2 regions of the Gottfriedia sp. NPDC057948 genome follow, and region 2 is predicted to be linked to the other one. Evidence: predicted binding sites of a transcription regulator. Region 2 holds the regulator's gene; the other holds the start of a gene.
What was found. Region 2 encodes LexA, which represses DNA repair genes until DNA is damaged. Its sites were predicted from a motif close to CGAACATATGTTCG; they were not measured.
Positions count from the first base shown of each region.

Region 1: recA (recombinase RecA) is a predicted target of LexA. The motif match lies at 1,998-2,011, and genes of this name have one in related genera.

Region 1 covers NZ_JBHVPN010000001.1:703,840-715,194, reverse strand. Annotated here, with positions in the region: gene rny (ribonuclease Y) at 1-294, opposite strand, end outside; gene recA (recombinase RecA) at 877-1,920, opposite strand; gene ACFVRR_RS03295 (competence/damage-inducible protein A) at 2,170-3,429, opposite strand; gene pgsA (CDP-diacylglycerol--glycerol-3-phosphate 3-phosphatidyltransferase) at 3,453-4,031, opposite strand; gene ACFVRR_RS03285 (helix-turn-helix domain-containing protein) at 4,103-4,996, opposite strand; gene ACFVRR_RS03280 (DUF3388 domain-containing protein) at 5,017-5,808, opposite strand; gene ymfI (elongation factor P 5-aminopentanone reductase) at 5,921-6,649, opposite strand; gene yfmH (EF-P 5-aminopentanol modification-associated protein YfmH) at 6,832-8,115, opposite strand; gene yfmF (EF-P 5-aminopentanol modification-associated protein YfmF) at 8,115-9,386, opposite strand; gene ACFVRR_RS03260 (ABC transporter permease) at 9,812-10,759, opposite strand; gene ACFVRR_RS03255 (ABC transporter permease) at 10,763-11,355, opposite strand, start outside.
Region 2 covers NZ_JBHVPN010000015.1:2,868-14,222, reverse strand. Annotated here, with positions in the region: partial or broken gene ACFVRR_RS18445 (hypothetical protein) at 122-235, shown strand; gene ACFVRR_RS18440 (glycoside hydrolase) at 781-1,017, shown strand; gene ACFVRR_RS18435 (L,D-transpeptidase) at 1,208-1,543, opposite strand; gene ACFVRR_RS18430 (glucosaminidase domain-containing protein) at 1,740-2,381, shown strand; gene ACFVRR_RS18425 (GNAT family N-acetyltransferase) at 2,521-2,937, shown strand; gene ACFVRR_RS18420 (hypothetical protein) at 3,284-3,724, shown strand; gene ACFVRR_RS18415 (GyrI-like domain-containing protein) at 3,808-3,987, opposite strand; gene lexA (transcriptional repressor LexA) at 4,119-4,766, opposite strand; gene ACFVRR_RS18405 (YneB family resolvase-like protein) at 4,907-5,563, shown strand; gene ACFVRR_RS18400 (DUF896 domain-containing protein) at 5,789-6,028, shown strand; gene tkt (transketolase) at 6,215-8,218, shown strand; gene sirA (sporulation inhibitor of replication protein SirA) at 8,401-8,838, shown strand; gene ACFVRR_RS18385 (YneF family protein) at 8,924-9,136, shown strand; partial or broken gene ACFVRR_RS18380 (FIMAH domain-containing protein) at 9,868-10,020, shown strand; gene ACFVRR_RS18375 (hypothetical protein) at 10,158-10,316, opposite strand; gene ACFVRR_RS18370 (ABC transporter transmembrane domain-containing protein) at 10,562-11,355, shown strand, end outside.

The DNA of each region.
Region 1 (11,355 bases), on a different contig from region 2:
TTCTTTTTGCATTAAACGATTTTCTGACTTTTGTAGTTCACTACGACGATCTCGAATTTCGTTCTCTGCATCTGTACGAATTTTGAAAATTTCGTCCTTTGCTTCCAATAAAGCTTCTTTTTTAATTGTTTCTGAATCACGTTTTGCATCTTCAATAATTTGATTTGCATGATTAGTTGCGCCATTTATTTTAGCTTCTGCAATGGACTTACGGACAAAAAATCCGACAGCATAACCGACTCCGAATGTGGCAAGCAATGCGAAGATGATCAAAATTATAGTATTTGCACCCATGATTTCACCTCCTCTTGCTATTTAGTTAGTTTCATTTTTGTCGGCTGTTATATTGTATAAATAATTGCATCAACATACAGCACACTTCAATTCAATTTTTCACAAAATAGTAATATTTTTTTAGAATATACACTTAAATATTAAATCTCTTACCAAATGATGTCAAGCCTTGTAAATCGCTTACTTACTTGATTTATCAATATTTATTACATTTTTACTAGATTTCATACATGAGAATCTAAATTTTATTCATTAATTTTTTTTTAAGATCTGATTAATAAGTTAATTGATCGAATTTTCCACTTATAAAGTACTACTTATAATTATAAAAGAAAATAGGTATTGTCTGTTATTTTGATAAGCCCTGATCATAAAAGTATGCCTGATTCTAATGCAAAACACCTACATACCATGATTGATTTGATTTGACTCTTCATTGTCATTCCAATAACCTCTCACTTGGAATTTCCTATAGGGCTGGTGAATCCTTCCATTCTCTAAAAATATAGGAAATATGAAATTATAAATATAAAAAAATGCAGGCACTTTTAATAAGCGCCCGCATTTTTTGTTAACTTATGACTACTCATTTAATAAAGAGAATTGTTCTTCGTCATCTGTTTCAGTAATAGTAACAGGGTTATCTAAACCATGGTGAAGACGGATTGATTGTTTAATCGTATCACGTATTTCTTTATTTTCTTTTAAGAATGACTTAGCATTCTCACGACCTTGTCCAAGACGCTCTTCATTGTAAGAATACCAAGCTCCACTCTTAAGAACGATATCTAAATCAGATCCAATATCAAGAATTTCTCCTTCTTTAGAAATACCTTCTCCATACATAATGTCTACTTCTGCTTGTCTAAATGGTGGTGCTACTTTATTTTTAACTACTTTAATCTTTGTTTTGTTACCCACAATATCATTACCTTGTTTTAATTGTTCAGCACGACGTACTTCTAAACGAATTGTAGAATAGAATTTTAACGCACGTCCACCTGGAGTCGTTTCAGGATTACCAAACATAACCCCAACTTTTTCACGAATTTGGTTAATGAAGAATGCGATCGTTTTTGACTTGTTAATTGCACCAGAAAGTTTACGTAATGCTTGAGACATTAATCGTGCTTGTAGACCTACGTGAGCATCACCCATCTCACCTTCAATTTCTGCTTTTGGAACTAATGCAGCTACTGAGTCAATTACGATAATATCAATTGCACCACTACGTACTAATGCTTCAGCGATTTCAAGTGCTTGTTCACCTGTATCTGGTTGAGATAATAATAACTCATCAATGTTTACACCTAATTTTTGAGCATAAACCGGATCTAATGCATGCTCAGCATCTATAAACGCCGCTTGTCCTCCATTTGCTTGAACTTCAGCGATTGCATGTAATGCTACAGTTGTTTTACCTGAACTTTCAGGACCATATACTTCGATAATTCGTCCTCTAGGATAACCACCTACACCTAATGCAACATCTAGTGCTAACGATCCACTAGAAATAGTTGAAATTTGGCGGTCAGTTTGTTCCCCAAGTTTCATAATTGAACCTTTACCGAATTGTTTTTCAATTTGTTTTAAAGCCATATCTAATGCAGCTTGACGATCACTCATTTAGATTCCTCCTTAAGGATTCATTTATCTCTTAACTATATAATAACTGTTTTTTGTTCGTTTGCCAACAAAAAAATAGAACGTTTATTCGATATTTTTCGTATTTAAACTTAATTTTTAAAGAATAGAAACGCTTGTTTCGTATTTTTTGGTCTATAAAACTAGATTTTTATTAATATCGAAACTATAAAATTAAAAAACTCGGCTAAATTAACCGAGCTTTTATATTATAAAATATTCTATTTCATTTTATAAGTCTTGACTTTCAAAACTTGAATTAATTAATTTAATCAACAAGTTCGCGCCATTTTTGACACTTGATAATCTTATTTGTTCTCTAGTGCCACTGAATTGAAACTCTTTTACAATTGGATCAGAATCGCCAATTTTTATACCGATAAATACTTTCCCTACTGGCACATCTTCTAATGTAGATGGTCCTGCTTCACCAGTAAAACTAATTGAAATATTACTTCCTGTTAATCTTTGAATATTTTCAACTAGTGATTTTGCACACTCTACACTTACTGCACCATTTTTATTAAGAATGTCTGATGGAACATTTAAAAGGTTTTGTTTCATTTCATTAGAATAACAAACAATACTACCTTTAAAAGTAGACGAGTTCCCAGGAATATCTGTCACTCTTTTACTGAATAGACCTCCAGTTAAACTTTCAGCAGCAGAAATAGTCAGTTTAAAATCTTTTAGCTTTTTTGATAAAACTGTAAATAAGTTTTCATTATTTGTACCATATATAAACTGCCCAACACGCTCACGTATTTTTTCTTCAGCTTGTCCAATTAGTTTTTCTGCCTCTTGTTCATTACTAGCACTTGCAGTAACTCGAAGCATCACTTCTCCCTCACTCGCTAAAGGAGCAATCGTTGGATTTGATTGATTTTCAAGTAAATCAAGTATTTCAGTTTCTAAAATCGATTCCCCGATGCCAAAAAACTTAAGCTCTTTCGAAATAATTGTACTTGCTTCCTTACCTTTTAAAAAATAAGGAATTAGTTCTTTCTCAACCATCGGAATCATTTCTTTAGGTGGTCCTGGTAATAATACAAATTGTTTATTTTTCGCTTCATAAACCATTCCAGGTGCCATACCATTTTTATTCAATAAAACATGTGCGTTATTAATGACTAATGCTTGTTTTTTATTATTTTCAGTCATTGGTCGATTTACTTTAATAAAATATTGTTCAATATACTCTAGTGATTGATCATGGTAAACAAGTGACTCTTGAACAAATTCTGCGACAACTTCTTTCGTTAAATCATCCTTTGTTGGTCCAAGTCCACCAGTTAGGATGATTAAATCACTTCTTGATGAAGCAATTTCTAATGCACTTTTAAGTCGTTCGGAATTGTCTCCTACAACTGTTTGGAAATGATGGTGATATCCTAATGCAGATAAATGTTTAGCTATAAATTGAGCATTTGTATTTGCAATTTGGCCTAAAAGTAGCTCAGTACCTACTGCGATGATTTCAGCACGTTTCATATCATTTCCCCCTATATTATTAATTACATAGATTGAAGAAGAACATCTCTATTTTTATAAAAATAATCCCAACCAGAATATACTGTAAAGAATAATGCCACCCAAAGTGATACATCTGCAATTGAAAATGGTAAGAAATTCAATGGGAAATCATGTAAGAAATATGCAGAAATCGCAACTATTTGAGCCCAAGTCTTAATTTTACCTAGCATTGCAGCAGCATGAACTTCTCCAGAGCCAGCTAAAATCATACGTAAACCGGTTACAGCAAACTCTCTACTTATTATGATAATTGTAATCCACGCAGGAACATAATGAAAATCAGTTAAGATAATTAATGCTGAAGAAACAAGTAATTTATCAGCAAGTGGATCTAAAAACTTTCCAAAATTAGTAACTAGATTATATTTTCTTGCGTAATAACCATCTATAAAATCAGTAACTGAAGCAATAATAAAAATTGCAGCTCCTACTAAATGATTAACCGGTATTGAATCACCCATTAATGTAACATTTCCCCATCCAAAATCGATTAAAACGGCAATCATAAATAATGGAATTAGACAAACCCTTGAAACTGTGATCTTATTTGGTAAATTCATGGTAAAACCCTCCAAAACTTTCTAAAAATGAAGCATTTATAATAAATGAATAAAAGCCATCTTAAAGATGACTATTGATTCATTTTTAAATTTTTAATCGTAATCTTTTGGTGAACAGCATTTGTTGGACTAACTGGATATTTAAATACCTCATCGTTAATTCGTAGCTCAACATTATTAGAAGCACCAATATTTACAGTTACTTCATTTTCATCTGTTAAGTCGTAGTTTTGAGTTTGTCCATGTTTTAAAATTCCGGAATAGAACATTTTTCCATCAGCATTTTTTAAATCCACATAACTTTCACCATTTGCAACTACTTCTAATTTAAATACATCCGTACCAGATAAAGAAATAGTAGTTCGTTTACCCGCTGCAGAGTCAACAGTAATTTTTTGCGCTGGCGTTTGCTCAGTCACATCATTTTTCGGTTTCTCTGTTTTTTTCGTATTATTAACTTTTGCCTGATCTAGCGCATTATTTTTTGGCTTTTCAATTTCAGAATTAGAGTTAGATTGAGATTGATTCGTATCCGCAGATTTTCCATCATTTTTTGATGGGAACATCATATAAATAGCGATGCAAATCCCAATGATAAGAATCGCTACTAGTATCCTTGGTAAATAATCCATTATTCGTGATGACTTCACATTACTTAATGGTTCTTTAAGCTTCGATGCTCTACTAGGGATTTCTTCATGCTTTACTTCTTCTACTGTACTAGCCACAGTTGATTCCTCTAACACTGGCTTTTCAGTTAAAAATCCAGAAACGTCAACACCAATTGTTTCTGCATATTGTCTAATAAATGCACGAACATAAAATTGCCCTGGCAATATTTCATAATTACCTTCTTCAATTGCTTCAAGATAACGTTTCTGAATCTTCGTTAACTCTTGTACATCGTCAATTGATAAGCCTTTCGCTTCTCTTGCTTCTCGTAAATATTTTCCTAATTCTGTCACAAGTTACACCCCAACTAACTTTAAAAATCAAACATCGAGAACGAGTTGTGTCCATTTTTATCCATTTGGTCTACAAGTTCATATTTAATTTCTTCATTTTCATCATTTCTTAATTCAATTATGTAATCAAAATCTTCTAAAGAGTATTCAGTTTGCTGTACAAATACATCAGGATGCTCCACTACTTTCACAGAAGACATTGCCATAATTTCGCGAACCAATTGCCAATGTTGCTCATTTGCTCTTCTATGAGAAAGAATGCCATCAATAATAAATACATTATCTGAATTATATTCGTCTTCTATTAATTGACTTCTTAATGTTTGTTTAATTAATGTTGATGAAACAAATAACCAGCGTTTATTTGCACATACACTTGCTGCTACAACTGATTCAGTTTTACCAACACGAGGCATTCCTCTAATTCCGATTAGCTTATGGCCTGGCATTTTAAATAACTCTGCCATAAAATCAACAAGCATACCTAAATCATCGCGGACAAAACGAAAAGTCTTTTTATCATCTACGTCTCGTTGAATATAAGTACCATGTCTTACAGCTAAGCGATCTCTTAGAGTTGGCTTTCTAAGTTTAATTATTGTTATATTGTCCATAGTATTTAAAATTGATTCAAATCTAGTAATTTGATCATCGTTATCGCAACCAAGTAACATGCCGCGTTTCATTGTGTCGACACCATTGATTGTTAAAATATTAATCCCTAGCATACCGATTAGCGATGCAATATCTCCAAGTAGTCCAGGGCGATTCTTATGTATTTCATACTCAAAATACCATTCGATTAACTCCATACCTATACCCCCTATTTGTTAACTACTTAACTCTCCATTTAATAATAAACGATTTCGCCATAATATAAAAGGTAAAATATGTGAAATAAATAACTTTCGACCGGAAACTTTGCTATGAAGTATGCCAACCGCCGTTTACTCCAAGGATTTGGCCAGTTATATAAGAAGATTGTTCGGAAATTAGGTAATTTACAGTATTCGCAATTTCACTTGGAAGAGCTAAACGATTCATTGGAATTTCATTTGCAATTTCTTTTAAATCTTCTTCACTGAAGGTATTTAACATATTGGTTTTTACGGCACCTGGAGCAACAGCATTTACTTTTATTCCACTTGGTCCTAGCTCTTTAGCTAATGCCATTACATAGGCGTTTTGAGCACCCTTTGTAGTTGAATATAATACCTCACATGATGCACCAATTTGTCCCCATATGGACGAAATAACGACTATACTGCCAGATTTTTTAGCCACCATATTAGGAAGAAAATGATTGACTACTTTGATCAAACTTTTGATATGTAATTGAGTCATTCGATTAATCTCTTCATCACTTACATCGTTAATCAAACCAATAATTGAAAAACCAGATGCATACACAATTGAATCAATTGGATCATTTATTTGTGATGTTAAAATTTCAACTCCATTTTCAACTGACAAGTCTGCTTGAACAAATTGGCAACTTACTTCAATCTCATTAGCCAATTCAATCAGTTCATTAAGTGGCTCTTTCTTACTGTTATAATGGACAACTAAATCATAATTTTCATTGATTAATTTTTTCGAAATTGCTAAACCAATGTCACCACTAGCTCCAATTACAAGAATTCTTTTTCTCATTTAATATAATCTCCATTTATTCGAGGTTTTAATGCAGGGTTAAAGAGTATTAAGAAATATAAAGATAAGCGAGGAAGCTCTCTTAAAATTTTTTATTAATAAATAGTACACCTAGATTCTTTAAAAACCCTTAAATTTTTAAAATTTCAAAAAGCATCCCATAGAGGATGCTTTTAATTCATTCAATGAGGAAGAACAAAAAATTCACTCATATAGTCTTCATTTATTAGATGACTGGCACTTTCTTTTAAATCCTCTACAGAAATAGATTGTAACACAGATACAATGTCAAATAAATGCATATCTAAGAACGCATATCGCGTAAATTGGTTAGCGATATATTCTGGAGAATTTAATGAGCGTAAGAATCCCCCAATTTTCTTTTTAACTACGCGATCGACAATTTCTTTTTCCCACTGAAGATTTTTTGAGTCTAATAACACTTCTTTTATTTTTTCTGAGAGTTTTTCAGGTGAAGTAGAATCTCCTCCGATGATCGCAAAAGCAAAACCATTTTCTGCAGAGTAATCATATGAGAACGTATCATCGATTAAACCATCTTCATACATTTGTTGATACGTATTTGAGCCTTTACCAAATAAATAATCAAGTAATACTGAAATTGATAATTCATGTTTTAATAATTCACTTCCACCTTTAGGTGCAGAAAAGTCTTTTACACCAACGAGTACTTTTGATGATTGGACATTCATATGTAACACTTTTTTCTTTTCTGCAGATTCAGGCGTTTCTTCAGGGAAAAATCTCTTAATTTCATTTGCATCTTTGAACGTTTTTTTACTTTGGTTTTCTTTAATTAAATTCATTGTTTTATCAGGGTCTACTGGACCTACAACAAAAAACAACATATTACTTGGGTGATAAAAAGTTTCGTAACAAGTATAAAGTAATTCTTTTGTAATTTTTGAAATTGATTCAACTGTACCAGCAATATCTGTTCTAACAGGATGTTTACCATATAAATTAGCAATCATCCCAAAATATTGTCTCCAATCAGGGTTATCTTCGTACATTTTAATTTCCTGACCGATGATCCCTTTTTCTTTTTCAACACTTTGATCAGAAAAATATGGATCTTGAACAAAATCAATTAAAGTCATTAAATTTTGTTCTACATTATTCGTTGCTGAAAATAAATAAGCAGTTCGTGTAAAACTTGTAAACGCATTAGAAGAGGCTCCTTGTTTGCTAAAAACCTGGAATACGTCCCCATCTTTCTTTTCAAATAGTTTGTGCTCTAAAAAATGAGCAATCCCATCTGGTACAACTAATTTTTCATCTTTTCCTAAAGGAATAAATTCAGAATCAATCGAACCGTATTTCGTTGTAAAGGTCGCATATGTTTTGTTGTAGCCTTGTTTAGGAAGAATATATACTTTTAATCCGTTTTCAAGCTCCTCGAAATAAAGCGTTTCATTCAATTGTTCAAAATACTTTTTTTCCATTATGCTCCCTCCTGACCTTTTAAGAAATAAGTTGTGTGAAGTTTAATTTTATTAGCTACAGCTACAATTTCATCTTTCGTAACTTTTTCAATTTCAGGGAACCAGTCCTCGATTGGACGTTCATTCCCTGCAGCTTGGTCATTGAATAATGTTTCAATTATTCCATATGCAGTGTCCATACTTTCTAATAGACTGTTTTTAATCACTAATTTTGTTTGATCAATTTCTTCTTCAGAGAAATTTCCCTTTTTCATTTCTTCCAGTTGTTCAGCAATAATTGTAGTTGCTTTTTCATAATTTTCACTTGCTATACCAGACATAACCATTAAAATTGATTTATGACTTTCAAAACGAGAAGCAGCATAGTATGCTAAGCTATTTTTTTCTCGAACATTGATAAATAATTTTGAATGAGAGAATCCACCAAAAAGTCCATTAAACACTTGAAGTGCAAAGTAATCAGGATCTTTAATCGAGATCCCAGTAGTATAACCGATGTGTAGTTTGCCCTGATTTAGTTTTTGCTCTTCAATTACTTCATTAGGAGAATCGACTGGCGTTGCTTTTGTTGTATCGACTGTTAATCTTTCACTAGTTGTGTTTCTAAAGTTCTCTTCAACTAATTGTTTACATTGGTCAAATGCAACATCTCCAACTATATAAAGATCAATTAAATCTTGTTGCAAAGCTTTTTCATAATACTTATAAAGTGACTCAGCTGTAATTGAATTGACATCTTCTGTTTTTCCATTTGCAAGTAATGCATAAGGTTCATCCTTAAACATTTCTTCCACTAGTCGTTGATTTGCATATTTCAATTTATCATCATTTATTGATTGAATTCGTTGTACTTGGGTTCTTTTTTGAGTTTCAACATGCTTAGCTGAAAATACCCCATTTTCTAAAAATGGATTTTGCCAAATAGAAGCAATAAGCATTAGAGCTTCATTTAGTAATGAACCTTGATTTGAAAGGTATTTTTCATTTGCAATGTCAATTGTAAATGACATAACATGATAATCCCCTTTTTTCGATACGTCTACAAAGAAGGTCGCCCCATATAATTCTTCTAATTTTCTTCTAATTTCACCATTGGTAGGAAGATCTTTTGTTCCACTTTGCAATATATAAGGTAAAATCCCGCGATACGATACTGTATCTTCTTCAAGTTTTCCACGTACTTTTAATGTAATCGAATTTGTTTTAAATTTTTCAGTTGTTACCACATGTAGCTTAATACCGTTAATATCACTATTTTTGTACTGTAACAAATTCAAATTGAACCCTCCTTAGTCAAATACTATTTACTCATATTTATTTCCAATATCTTCATTGTATCTCTAATTTTACCAAAAATAAAACCTACTGCTTAGTTTACCCAAAATAATTAATTCAAATAAAAATCTGTTCTTTTAAAATAAGTACTACGTCAACTGGAACGAAAGGATGCTCCCTATCCGTGGAGGGGGGGAAACTCCTCGGCCAGCCTGCGATCTTTTCCTACAGGAGTCTCGCACTTAACGTTTCAATCATTTTCAAAATATAAACGAGTTATTATTTAACTTCCATCTAATAGTTGAGAGGTGATCAACTACAGTAAATATTCATAACAACGATATTATTCCTAATTAATTGACAACATCCTTTAATTTAAAAATAGCTTCCTAATTTAATAGGAAGCTTTTTAAACATTTATTTATCGTTTACCTTTTTCATACGCAACACCAACTGATTTTGGTGCTTGAGATGATTTTGAGAAAATTACTAATGCGATTAAAGTTACTACGTATGGGAATAACTTTAATGCTAATGGTGGAATATGAGATAAACTTGGAATAACTTGCGATACATTGGCAATTGTTGTAGCTACACCAAAGAATAATGTCGCTGCTAAAATTCCAAGTGGTTTCCATTGTCCAAAAATTAATGCAGCAATTGCTAAGAAACCAAGACCTGCAACACTACCAGTAAATTCGCCAGAGTATGTTACTAAAATAATTGCTCCACCTAATCCAGAGAATGCACCAGAAATAATAACCCCAAGGTAACGAATACGGTATACGTTAATACCTGCTGCATCAGCTGCTTGAGGGTATTCACCACATGCACGTAGACGTAAGCCTAAACGAGTTTTATAAAGTATAAATGTACTAATGATTAGAATACCGATTACTAACCATGTTGTAGAATACGTGTTTTTAAAGAATAGATCTCCGAGAATTGGAATGTTCTTTAAGACTGGGATATCAGTACGAGTAATACCGTTAATACTGATGTTTCCAGATCCAGTAATATTTCTTGCTAAGAAGATTGTTAAAGCACCTGCAATCATATTAATTGCGATACCACTAATTACTTGATCTGCGTGTAAATTTATACTTGCAAACGCATGTAGTAAAGAGAATAAAGCACCTGTAAGAACTGCAACAAGAATTCCTACCCAGATAACCCAAACTTCACCTTGATGAGTTTCTTGAAGTTTTGAAATTGTTAAGGCACTAGCGAAACCACCAACAACCATTAAACCTTCTAAACCAATATTTACGACACCGCTTCGCTCAGAAAATAAACCACCTAATGCTACGATTAATAATGGAATCGTATAGGCAATTGCATATGGGAAAATTTGTATAATTAAATCCATGCCTTATTTCACCTTCTCTCCTACATTGCTGTTTTTGTATTTGCGTGATTTGGATACTCGATCTATAACTTTTTTAATTAAAATACTAGTTGCTGAGAAATAAATAATGATAGCAATGATAACATCAGCAATATCTGGTGGAATTGAAGTCATTGCACTCATAAAACCTTTACCAGAATATAATAGTCCAAAGAAAATTGCTGAGAAAAATACGCCAACTGGTGTATTCATTCCTAAAAGTGCCACGGCAATTCCGTCGAATCCTTCAGTAGGTAAAACACCTATTTGAATTAGTGATGCATTACCAGCGAATTGAACAACACCTGCTAAGCCTGCAAGTCCACCTGAAATCATCATTGATAAAACAACATTTCTATTTACTGAAATACCAGCGTATTCAGCAGCACTACGGTTGTAACCTACAGCTTTTAATTCATACCCTAATACTGTGCGATTAATAATAAATGAAATAACGATTACCATAATAACGGCGATAAATAAACCGAAGTTAATATATGAACCACCAAATAAATTTGATAATAACGGCATTTTTAATGTTGCAGCATCTGCAAGCATTTTTGACTCTGTTTCAGTAC
Region 2 (11,355 bases):
GATATTTTTTTATGTGTTTTAAAAAAAAGTAAATAGCAATGACTAAACAACTCATTACACAAAGGAGTGAAAGTGTAAGTATTAAAAAAGGATGCAAGTAACTGACCTCCTAATTATTTATTTTAAAGTAGCAGCCCAAATAATTGAAAATGCAGGTGATGCAACAGATCCTAATTATGCAGAAAAATTGATTAGTACGATTGAAAAAAATAATCTTACTATTTACGATGTAGTCCCTTATCCAGGTAAGCTAATTAAAAAAGGATCTAAAAATAAATTTGTAGGCATGGTGCATCGTAAGTTATATATATTAAGGAATTTAATTATTTATTTTTTTCAGTAGTATTGAAATATCTTTTTTAAAAATGGATATTAGTGTAATTAAACAGATATCCAATGAAAACATTACTATATTAATAGATGTAGTGTGAGTCCTTATTTGAGATAGCATAATTCATTTAAGATTCATACCTAGGTTCTTTAACTTGATATATTTAAAAAGTAATCAAGTTAATTAACATATGAAACCTCCTAACTTTTATATGTTAAACAGAAAAGAACCATTCCAGAAGCAGCGGAATGGTTTATTATATTTGTGTGATATATTCTTCTACTAATTAACTGCTGCCAAAGTAATTTTAAAAAATGAGTTAGTAGTTGGTGGGGGGCGGTGAGAAGACTTGGAATAAGATGTTTCTTAGTTTGCGTCTGTCCATTTTTTTATAAAAATCCCCCAAATTAAAAATACATGATGAAATAAAAAATCGGATGCTCTATGAATTGCTATATAATGTTCCTACCTTGTATCATCTTGATTCAAAAGAGTGGGAGAATAATAAAAAGATAATAACATCATATTTAAAAATATGGTTACCATTTCATGAAAAAGCAGTACAAAAAGAAATGACAAATAATAAAATCCTTACAAAAGATCTGACTGTTCAATCAACTGAATTCGTTAAAAATGTAAAAGTTATAGTTAATTTTTCGGATAAAAAATTTCAATTACCGAAATGAGACGATTCCAGCAAAGATAGCTATTATTTATGAAGGGAATCAAAAGATTGTATTTAGTCCTAACAATTAAAGAATAAGGCAGTTCTCGAGACTAGGTTTATAAACAAAACTATTAAACACCTAAATCTACAAGGTTTACAGCTCTTGTAGTTTAGGTGTTTTTTTGAATGATCGAACAACTCTTTGCTGTTTATTGATGAATAACAACACCTGTACCAATTGGAACCATTGAGGATAACTCAAGAACATCCTTATTATACATTCGAATACAACCATGTGAAACAAAGTGACCAATAGTTGATGGATTATCAGTTCCATGAATTCCGTAATGTGGAGCAGATAGTCCCATCCATAGTACACCAAAAGGTCCACCAGGATTTGGATCTTTATTTATAATTGTATAGGTTCCTGTAGGAGTAGGTGTAAGCATTTTTCCAACACCGATTGGGTAAGTTTTAAGCAGATTGTTGCCATCGAAAAGTTTTAGTTGGCGGTTTGATGTAGAAATGTAGATCCAATTAGTCATTTTATCAGCTCCAGTTTTTAACCATATTATGAAGAAAGTTTAATAGTTGTTAAATACAAGAGTAGTAATAGAAATATGAAATTTAGATAGAAAAAATAGTAAGTTTCCATTACTTTTCTACTATTTCCTTAGTACCAAGATTAGGGCAACTGAATAATCTATAGGACAAGCACTTTAAGGAGAGGATTAGTCTATAGTGTCTAATACAATAAAATATTTTCAATATGCTCAAGATGTTTCAAAGAAAATTGGCTGGTTACCCGAAGTAATTTATACTCAATGGCAAGTAGAAACAGCACATTTTACGTCTAAAAATTTTAAGAAAAATAACAATATCGCAGGGCAAACATGGTATCCAGGCTTACCTCTTAGTAGCAGAGGAACAGCTAGACCTAAAAGTGAAGGAGGGTATTATATAAAATATAATGATCCAGTTCAGGGCTATGTTGATTTTATTTTAAATAATCCGAGGTACAGTAAAGTTAGAACATACAAAACTGCTAATGAGCAATTTAATGCGATTGCTGCTGCAGGATGGGCAGTAGCTCCAAATTATGCAGATGTACTAATCTCGGTTAATAATGCAAATATTAAAAATGGATTATATAAAAGGATTATTGAAATTGAATTACATCCTTATAAGGGAATCTTAAAAAAAGGATCAAGGGGAGTGCAAGTAAAGAAAATTCAAGAAAAAATAGGCGTCAAAGTGGATGGGATTTTCGGGATTTTAACCGAAATAGCGGTTAAAGAGTTTCAAAGAAAAAATGATTTAGTAGTTGATGGAATTGTTGGAGTAAAAACATGGGGCAAACTTTTCAATCCAACAAATCTATAAGGCAATTAAATATTAATATTTAAAAATGACCTGTATGATTTTTTATACAGGTTATTTAATATTAACCTACTATATAAGAGGATTTGAAAGAATTTTATAGAAAAGTTAACAATAACCATTTAAGAAAAGGAGAACGAAAGTGGAAATTAGAAATGCGGAAATGAATGATTGTGAATCAATCGTAATTCTAGATTCTCAAATTATTGAAAGTCGAATTAGGGAAAATCAAATTAAAATATCAATTGAAGAAAATCGATGCATTGTTTGTGAAATGAATAAGAGGATAGTAGGTTTTATGATTTATCATAAATTTTTCTTTGGCCATTTATTTATTGATTTAATAATTGTTTCACCAAAAACGAGGAGGCTTGGTATCGCAAAAAATCTCATGAAATATGCTGAAGTTTTATCAAAAAAGAAATTATTTTCCTCTACCAACAAATCAAATAGCCAAATGCAAAACGTATTTCAATCTCTAGGATATATTGAAAGTGGATTTATCGATAATTTGGATGAAGGAGATCCTGAAATTATTATTGTTAAATTAATAGATTAAACGATATTTTTGGTCATTTATTTTTTGAAGAGGAATAAAAATATTTTTATTACCCCAATTATCATTAGCCACTTCCAAAAACCCATCTTCAATTCTATATAAATTTACTCTCTACAGTTTCTCAAATTTAGTTCGAAATAATCCTATCGAAAAAGTTTACTATTATTCTCAATAATTACGAAAAAAAGTGTGTAAAAAGTCCTGATGGAATGATCGATTTGTTACTTTAGGCTAATTAGTATAAAAAAATTTTAAATACATTCTTCCTGTTATTCTATTTTTCAGTACTTGATGAATAGTAATAATATATAAATGCTCCAATTATATCACTATAAGGAGTGGAAATATGGATTTTAAAAGGGAATTCATCTTAAAAACAAAAGCAATATATAAAGAAACTGTTACAGAAAATATGGCATACAGTAAGATGTGTGAGAAATTCGAATCATATTTTATTGATTTAAAGGAGTCTTTAAAAAAAGAAATTGAAGTTTCGAATGGTGAGTTTGATATTATGATTGATAAAGATGGTGTTATTGAGGTCTTATTAAATCAAAGAGAGTTATTAATTACGATTGATGACGCTGGGGTAGTAGTTAGTATTAAATATTTTGATGAAGTGCAAAATGAACAGGTTGAAAATAAGATTGATATAATTGAATATGATGGTGGCGCATATAAAAGTCAAGTATTTCAATCACCTATTACTAGAAATATAATTGATAATTATTTGGCAATTGCGTTTAGAGATGATTTAGAGAAGAATTTTGAGAGTTATAGTGAATAATAAAGTAATTTATTTAAAAGTGATCTGTTCCAGTTAACTAATAGTAAGACTAGAGCTTGGAATTTCCAAGCTCTTTTAATTTGTTATAGTTCTTGCACTTGAAATCTTAAAACAGTTTTCAATTTTTCAGGTTGAGTTTTTCTTGCATCAGAAATATAAATCTCTTTATGTGTTTTTTGAACTCTTTGTAGATTATTCTCCATACAGAATTCTTCCATTAGTTTAAAAGTTCTTGGCTCGTCATCATAGCTTCCGGTGTGCATGGTTTCTCCACTCAAGTTTACTCACTAGAAAAACTCCCTAAATAATAAGTTAGTTTGGTTTATTGTGTTATGACTTTGCTTGTTAAAAACAAAAAGCAATCACATAAAGATGTCATTGCTCTTAAAAGGTTTTAATGATATGTACGATAAACTCCTATTACTTTCCCTAAAATTGATACTTGTTTTAATAAAATAGGAAACAGGGCATCATTTTCAGGTTGAAGTCTAAAATGGTCGCTTTCTTTATAAAAGCGCTTTACAGTAGCTTCACTATCTTCGGTCATGGCAACAACAATTTCGCCATTTTCAGCAGTAAATTGTTTTTTAACGATTACAAGATCTCCATTCAAAATACCCGCATTGATCATACTATCTCCTTCTACGCGAAGCATAAAAACTTGTTCGTTAGATGGAGCGACAGATGTCGGTAAAGGGAAATATTCTTCTACATTTTCGACTGCAGTAATTGGAATACCTGCAGTTACTTTACCGATAACTGGAATGTTAATAATATCGTTATAGATTTCATTGTATGATGCTTGTACTTCATTTACAACCGTTGCTGTATCGCCAAGAATCTCGATTGCACGCGGTTTCGTAGGGTCTCTTCGAATATAGCCTTTTTGTTCTAGTCTCTCTAAATGACCATGTACTGTAGAGCTTGAAGCTAAACCAACAGCCTCCGCAATCTCTCGAACTGAAGGTGGATAACCTTTAATTTTTACTTCGTCTTTAATATAAGCTAAAATTTCTGCTTGCCTTTTCGATAGTTTGTTCATTCGAATTTCCCCCTTGCCTATAAAGTAGATAATACGTTCCTCTTTATTTTTTTCATTATATCATGATAGGATATGATATACAAACGTTAGTTCTATTTTTTATTAAAGTAGTTTTCGTGTTCGTATGGAGGGAACAGTAAATGAATGCAATAATTTACGCGAGAGTAAGTACAGCAAAGGATTCTCAAGAAACATCATTACATAGACAAATAAGTGAACTAACCGAATTAGGTGAGCGGATGGGAATGTGTATTCTAGAAACAATAGGCGAACAGGCTAGTGGATATGAAGTAGAAAGAGAAGGGCTATTCCAGCTATTCCAAATTATAAAAGAGCATCAAGTTGATGCTTTGTTAATTCAAGATGAAACAAGATTAGGAAGAGGTCATGCAAGGATTGCTTTATTGCATTTTTTAAAAAGGGAAGGAATAAGATTATTTACTTCTTCTCAAAATGGACAATTTCAATTAAGTGAAAGTGATGAAATGGTTTTAGAAATTTTAAGTATTGTAGAGGAATATCAACGGAAAATTCATAATATGAAAATAAAAAGAGGGATGAAAAAGGCAGTTGAAAACGGGTATAAGCCTCAAAAAAACTTAGAAGGTAGTTTAAACGCCGGTGGTAGAGATAAGTTAGAATTACCGATTTCCGAAATTGTAAGATTACGTCAAAACGATCTAACATTTGAAGAAATAGCTGCAACCTTAAAAGGATTTGGATATAACGTTTCAAAGGCAACTGTCAATAGAAGGTATAATGAACATATGAAAGAAATCTCCAATATTGAAAGCTAATGCAATTTATTGTAAGATGAGATACATTGAATAGAATATCAGACTCTGACTAACGATCGCCTTTCTTCGTTGCACACCTGCAAAGCGCGATGCTCTTTACACCAATGGTAAAACAGTTCGACGTCAGACTTTTTCGCAAAGAAAGAACATATAATTATTCGTCTGATTATCAAAGTGAAGGAACTAACAATGAATAGATAGATACAAATAAAGGAGAGGTTACGAATGGTTACTAAAAAATCTTTAGATAGAATAAATGAATTATCAAAAAAGTCAAAAGAAGTAGGGTTAAGTCCTGAAGAGAAAATTGAACAAGATCAATTAAGAAAAGAATATTTATCAGACTTCCGTTCCCGTATGGTCGATGAATTAACTTCAATTAAAATTGTTGATGAAAAAGGGAATGATATTACACCAGCAAAGTTAAAATATGAAAAAGCAAAGCGTAAAAAAAACTTACATTAAAAAAAATTTTACAATATAAAATTTCATATTTTGTTAAAAATAACAGAAAAAGCAGAAGAATATTCTGCTTTTTTCTATTTCTTGGAAAGAATTTGTTAAAAATGTCAAAACTTAGTGTTAGTTATTGTAATAAATCATGGTAAATTATATGATAATATCTATGAATAAGCTAAAGGAGCGAAATTTATGTCTAATAATATTGAACAATTAGCAATTAATACGATTCGTACATTATCAATTGATGCAATCGAAAAATCTAATTCTGGTCACCCAGGAATGCCAATGGGTGCTGCACCGATGGCATATGCATTGTTTGCAAAATTTATGAATCATAACCCCAAAAATTCAAAATGGTTTAACAGAGACCGATTTGTGTTATCAGCAGGCCATGGTTCAATGTTACTATATAGCATGTTACATTTATCAGGCTACGAAGTGTCAATTGAAGATATTAAAAACTTCCGTCAATGGGGTAGCAACACTCCAGGACATCCTGAATTTGGACATACACATGGTGTTGAAGCTACAACAGGTCCATTAGGACAAGGTATTGCAATGGCTGTTGGGATGGCTTTAGCAGAGCGTCATTTAGCAGGTACATATAATAAAGAAGATTTAAATGTAGTTGACCACTTTACATACTCAATTTGTGGTGATGGAGATTTAATGGAAGGTGTTTCTGCAGAGGCAGCTTCATTAGCGGGACATTTACAATTAGGGCGCTTAGTAGTACTTTATGATTCAAATGATATTTCATTAGACGGAGAATTAAATCGTTCATTCTCTGAAAGTGTAGAAGACCGCTTTAAAGCTTATGGATGGCAAGTGATCCGAGTAGAAGATGGTAATAACTTAGATGAAATTACTGCAGCGATTCAAAAAGCTCAAGAAGAATTATCAAAACCAACTTTAATCGAAGTGAAAACAACAATCGGTTACGGTTCTCCGAATAAATCTGGTAAATCAAAATCTCACGGAGAGCCATTAGGAAAAGAGGAAACGATTTTAACGAAACAAGCGTATGCTTGGGGGTTTGAAAATGCATTCCACGTTCCAGAAGAAGTGTATGCACATTTTAATAAAGTAATCGTTGAAGCTGGTACAAAGAAAGAAGCAGAATGGGATGCTACATTTGCAAAATATGAAGAAAAGTATCCTGAATTAGCAGCTCAATTGAAGAATGCGATTGAAGGTAATATTACTGTAGATTTAGAAACAGCATTACCTAAATATGAAGTAGGTAAAAAAATTGCGACTCGTTCATCTTCAGGTGAAGCAATAAACGCTATTGCAAACGTATTACCTAGTTTCTTTGGTGGATCTGCTGACTTAGCTGGATCTAACAAAACGTATATGAATGGTAAAGGTGACTTTACAAGAGAAAGCTATGATGGACGTAATATTTGGTTCGGTGTACGTGAATTTGCAATGGGTGCTGCTTTAAATGGTATGGCTCTACATGGTGGCGTTCATGCGTTTGGCGCGACATTCTTTGTTTTCTCTGATTACTTAAAACCAGCAATTCGCTTAGCAGCTTTAATGAATTTACCAGTTACTTATGTGTTTACACATGATAGTATCGCAGTTGGTGAAGACGGACCTACTCATGAACCAGTTGAGCAACTAGCAGCATTCAGATCAATGCCTAATCTGAATGTAATTCGTCCAGCTGACGGAAATGAAAGCTCTGCAGCATGGAAAGTGGCAGTAGAAGCTAAAGACGCACCTACAATGTTGGTATTGTCTCGTCAAGATTTACCAACTTTAGAGGGGACTACTACTGATATTCATAATAAAGTTTCTAAAGGTGCTTACGTTATATCTCCTGCGAAACAAGATAAAATTGATGTTTTATTAATTGCAGCAGGTAGTGAAGTACAATTAGCAGTTGGAGCACAAGAAAAACTAGCGGCAGAAGGAATTTCTGCATCGGTTGTTTCAATGCCTTCAATGGACTTATTTGAAAAGCAATCTGATGAGTATAAACAATCAGTATTACCAAGAGAAGTTACGAATCGAGTAGCAGTAGAAATGGGCTCTTCATTCGGCTGGCATAAATATGTAGGTTTGGATGGTGCAGTTATCTCAATCGATACATTTGGTGCATCTGCTCCAGGTAATTTATTAATGGAGAAATTTGGATTTACTGTTGATCATGTCGTGTCAGCAGCAAAAAAAGTATTACAGTAAAAGGTAAAGATAGGGAAAGAATTTTAAATTCTTTTCCTATTTCCTAAACCTTTTTCAATATAATACTTTATTAAAGATTTTTCGACAAAACTAGTTGATTTTCACTCCTTAAAAATGACAAATATTTTGAATGGAATTTTATATAATCTTCCTTACAGATAGTTGTTGGGAGTGGACAAGATATGAGGGAATATAAAATTTTTTTAATTCGAGAACCACTGTCTATAGAATTTTATGGGAAAGAGCATAAAATATATCAACTAGTATATGAGTATTATTACTCATCTATTGAACTAAGGAATATAATCGAAAAACAATTAGAATATATAACAGAACCAATACCATTATTCGAGCTACATACATTTATTCGCAAATTTGATTCTCAACAGATCTACTTTTATGAGGAAACTGGAGAGTATCTTCTCGAACTTGTTGATGGTGCAAAAGCTCAGCTAAAACTTTATCCTCACGAACTAATTTTATATGCAGAAGGATCATTAGAGGCAGAAACAATATTCTTTGAGCTATTAAGAAAATTTCGTTCAACATTCATTGCAATTGATGTGAAGGATCAGCGATTTGGCTGGCTAAGACCTATCGCCTATCAAAAGTATATTTAAACGATTAAATTGCAGTTTGCTCTTGTATAAACTGGTTAGTTTTAGTAAAATTGTTTCTAGATGATTTTAAGGAGGAAGCAATAAAATGTGGGTATACTTTCTAGTCGGCATCTTAGCATTAATTGCAGGTGTAGCGATTGGATTTTTCATAGCTCGTCAATATACAATGAACTACCTAAAGAAAAATCCACCAATTAATGAACAAATGTTAAAAGTAATGATGGCTCAAATGGGACAAAAACCTTCACAAAAGAAAATTAACCAAATGATGAAGGCTATGAACAACCAAACAAAATAATAAATCCTTTTAAAATATAAGGCTTTATAGCTTGTTTTGAAATAAATATTGAACATATTCTTTCAGGAAACAGCTCTTTATAGTGAATCCTTTATCAAGAATTTGTAATTATTTAAATCATGAATCATTTTACTAATCTGAAACCACTTATTCTGTTGGAATTAACCAACAGGAAAAGTGGTTTTTATGTTTTAGAGGGAAATTTTTATGTTCACTAAAAGAAGTTTGTCCTATATTAGAGAAGAAAATAAAAAATTTAAAACATCGACTTTCGTGAAAAGTTGGTGTTTTTTTATCTTTTTCTTCATTTTAATTTAGAAGATTTTGATTATCTTAAAATTTTTAATGCAACACGGCAATTCATTACTTGATAAGAAATAAAATACTTTAATCATTTAGTACTTCGGTAATTTTTTTAGAACAAATATTTTTATGCAGAACATGCCAAAATCCACAAACAGTTGACAAATATTTAGAAATATAATTGTATGAGACGTCGGTTCTAACTATTTAACAAGTTACACAAAGAAGAAAGTCTATAAAAAAGTTTATGATAGTTCCAATATTTGTTAAAATGCGCATTATTAAAAGATTAGAATGATTAATAAATTATTAAATATTTTATTATACTTGATCAATATTAGCCCATCTAGAAAACTATCAATGAAGTCTATTATTAGTAAATTATTAGCTTTATCTAAAAGAAAGATTTCAAGAATTCAGTAGAACAATTTGAAAAGAAAGGTTCTGCGGATAAGGTTGTTAAACATATTAATGATTTTAAAGGATTTTTAGATAATGAAAATGCTTCGAAAAGGGTTTCAGCAAAAGCGTATAATAATTTAAAAGCGAATGCCGATGCGATGATTGAAGTTTGGAAATAGGGTAGATTGACTGTTCAGGATAGCTTACCTGTGCCTAGGATGAGCGGGTAAGGGTGATCACAAACTAAATCACTTTCTATTGGATATTGAAACAATGGAAAGTGGTTTTTTTGTGTTAAATTAACATAATTAGATACCTAGAGAGAACAGCCATTAATTCGTTTTTTTATTTTATCAATTTCAACCTTTATTTTCTTATTCAAGTTAAGTAATAAACTATTTTCTTTAGGACGTTTTGGTAAAGTACCTGTGGGCTTGTTCGTAAAATAGGTTTCTTTTTCGTTTTTATTTTCCATAATTCACCTCCGTATTAAAAGTTTACTATATAAAGAAGTAATTTTTTGGCCATGTTATTTCAATTTTTTGTCAATATAGCACATCTTTATCGTGACGCATGTCTTTAGCATTACCGAACATTAACAACCATTCTAAATAAGCAGATTATTAAAAAATATTTAATTTTTATGTTATAATGAACACTATGTTTTGAGTTTTCTAAATATTGTAAAATAAAGTTTGATAGTATTGCGGGGGTGAAGAAATGTCAGTTTTTAAAGATTTGTTTTGGTTTTTTAAACAAGAAAAAAGAAGCTATGTATGGGGAATATCTCTTTTAGTAATCGTTGCAATTTTAGAGCTACTACCTCCGAAGGTTATTGGTTATGTAATTGATGAAATGGTGAAAAACTCACTTAATAGTAAAAACTTACTTTTTTGGGTAGGTTTAATTTTTATTAATGGATTACTTCTTTATGCATTTCGATATTGGTGGAGGAGATTAATATTTGGTTCTTCTTTAAAGTTAGCCAGACAGCTTAGAGATGATTTATACAATCATTTTTCAAAAATGTCTCCATCGTTTTATCAAAAAAATAGAATAGGAGATTTAATGGCTCACGCAACAAACGATGTTCAAGCAGTACGCGAGACGGCTGGGGCTGGGATCTTAACTTTTGTTGATTCTATTATTTTAGGTGGATCGGTACTAATAATGATGGCAGTTTCAATAAGCTGGAAGTTAACGCTTATTAGTCTATTGCCATTACCAGTTATGGCCATTTTGACTCAATACTATGGTAAATTATTACATCAACGTTTTCATTTAGCGCAAGAATCATTTTCAGAATTAAATAATAAAGTTCAAGAAAGTATGAGTGGTTTAAAGGTTATCAGAAGTTTAGGGCAAACAAAAGAAGATATAACCGCTTTTAAAAATCAAGCAGATTTAGTAGTGAAATACAATATGAGAGTTGCTAGAATTGATGCACTTTTTGATCCGACAATCATGTTAGTTGTTTCGATTTGCTATATTATTGCGGTTGTTTATGGTTCTAG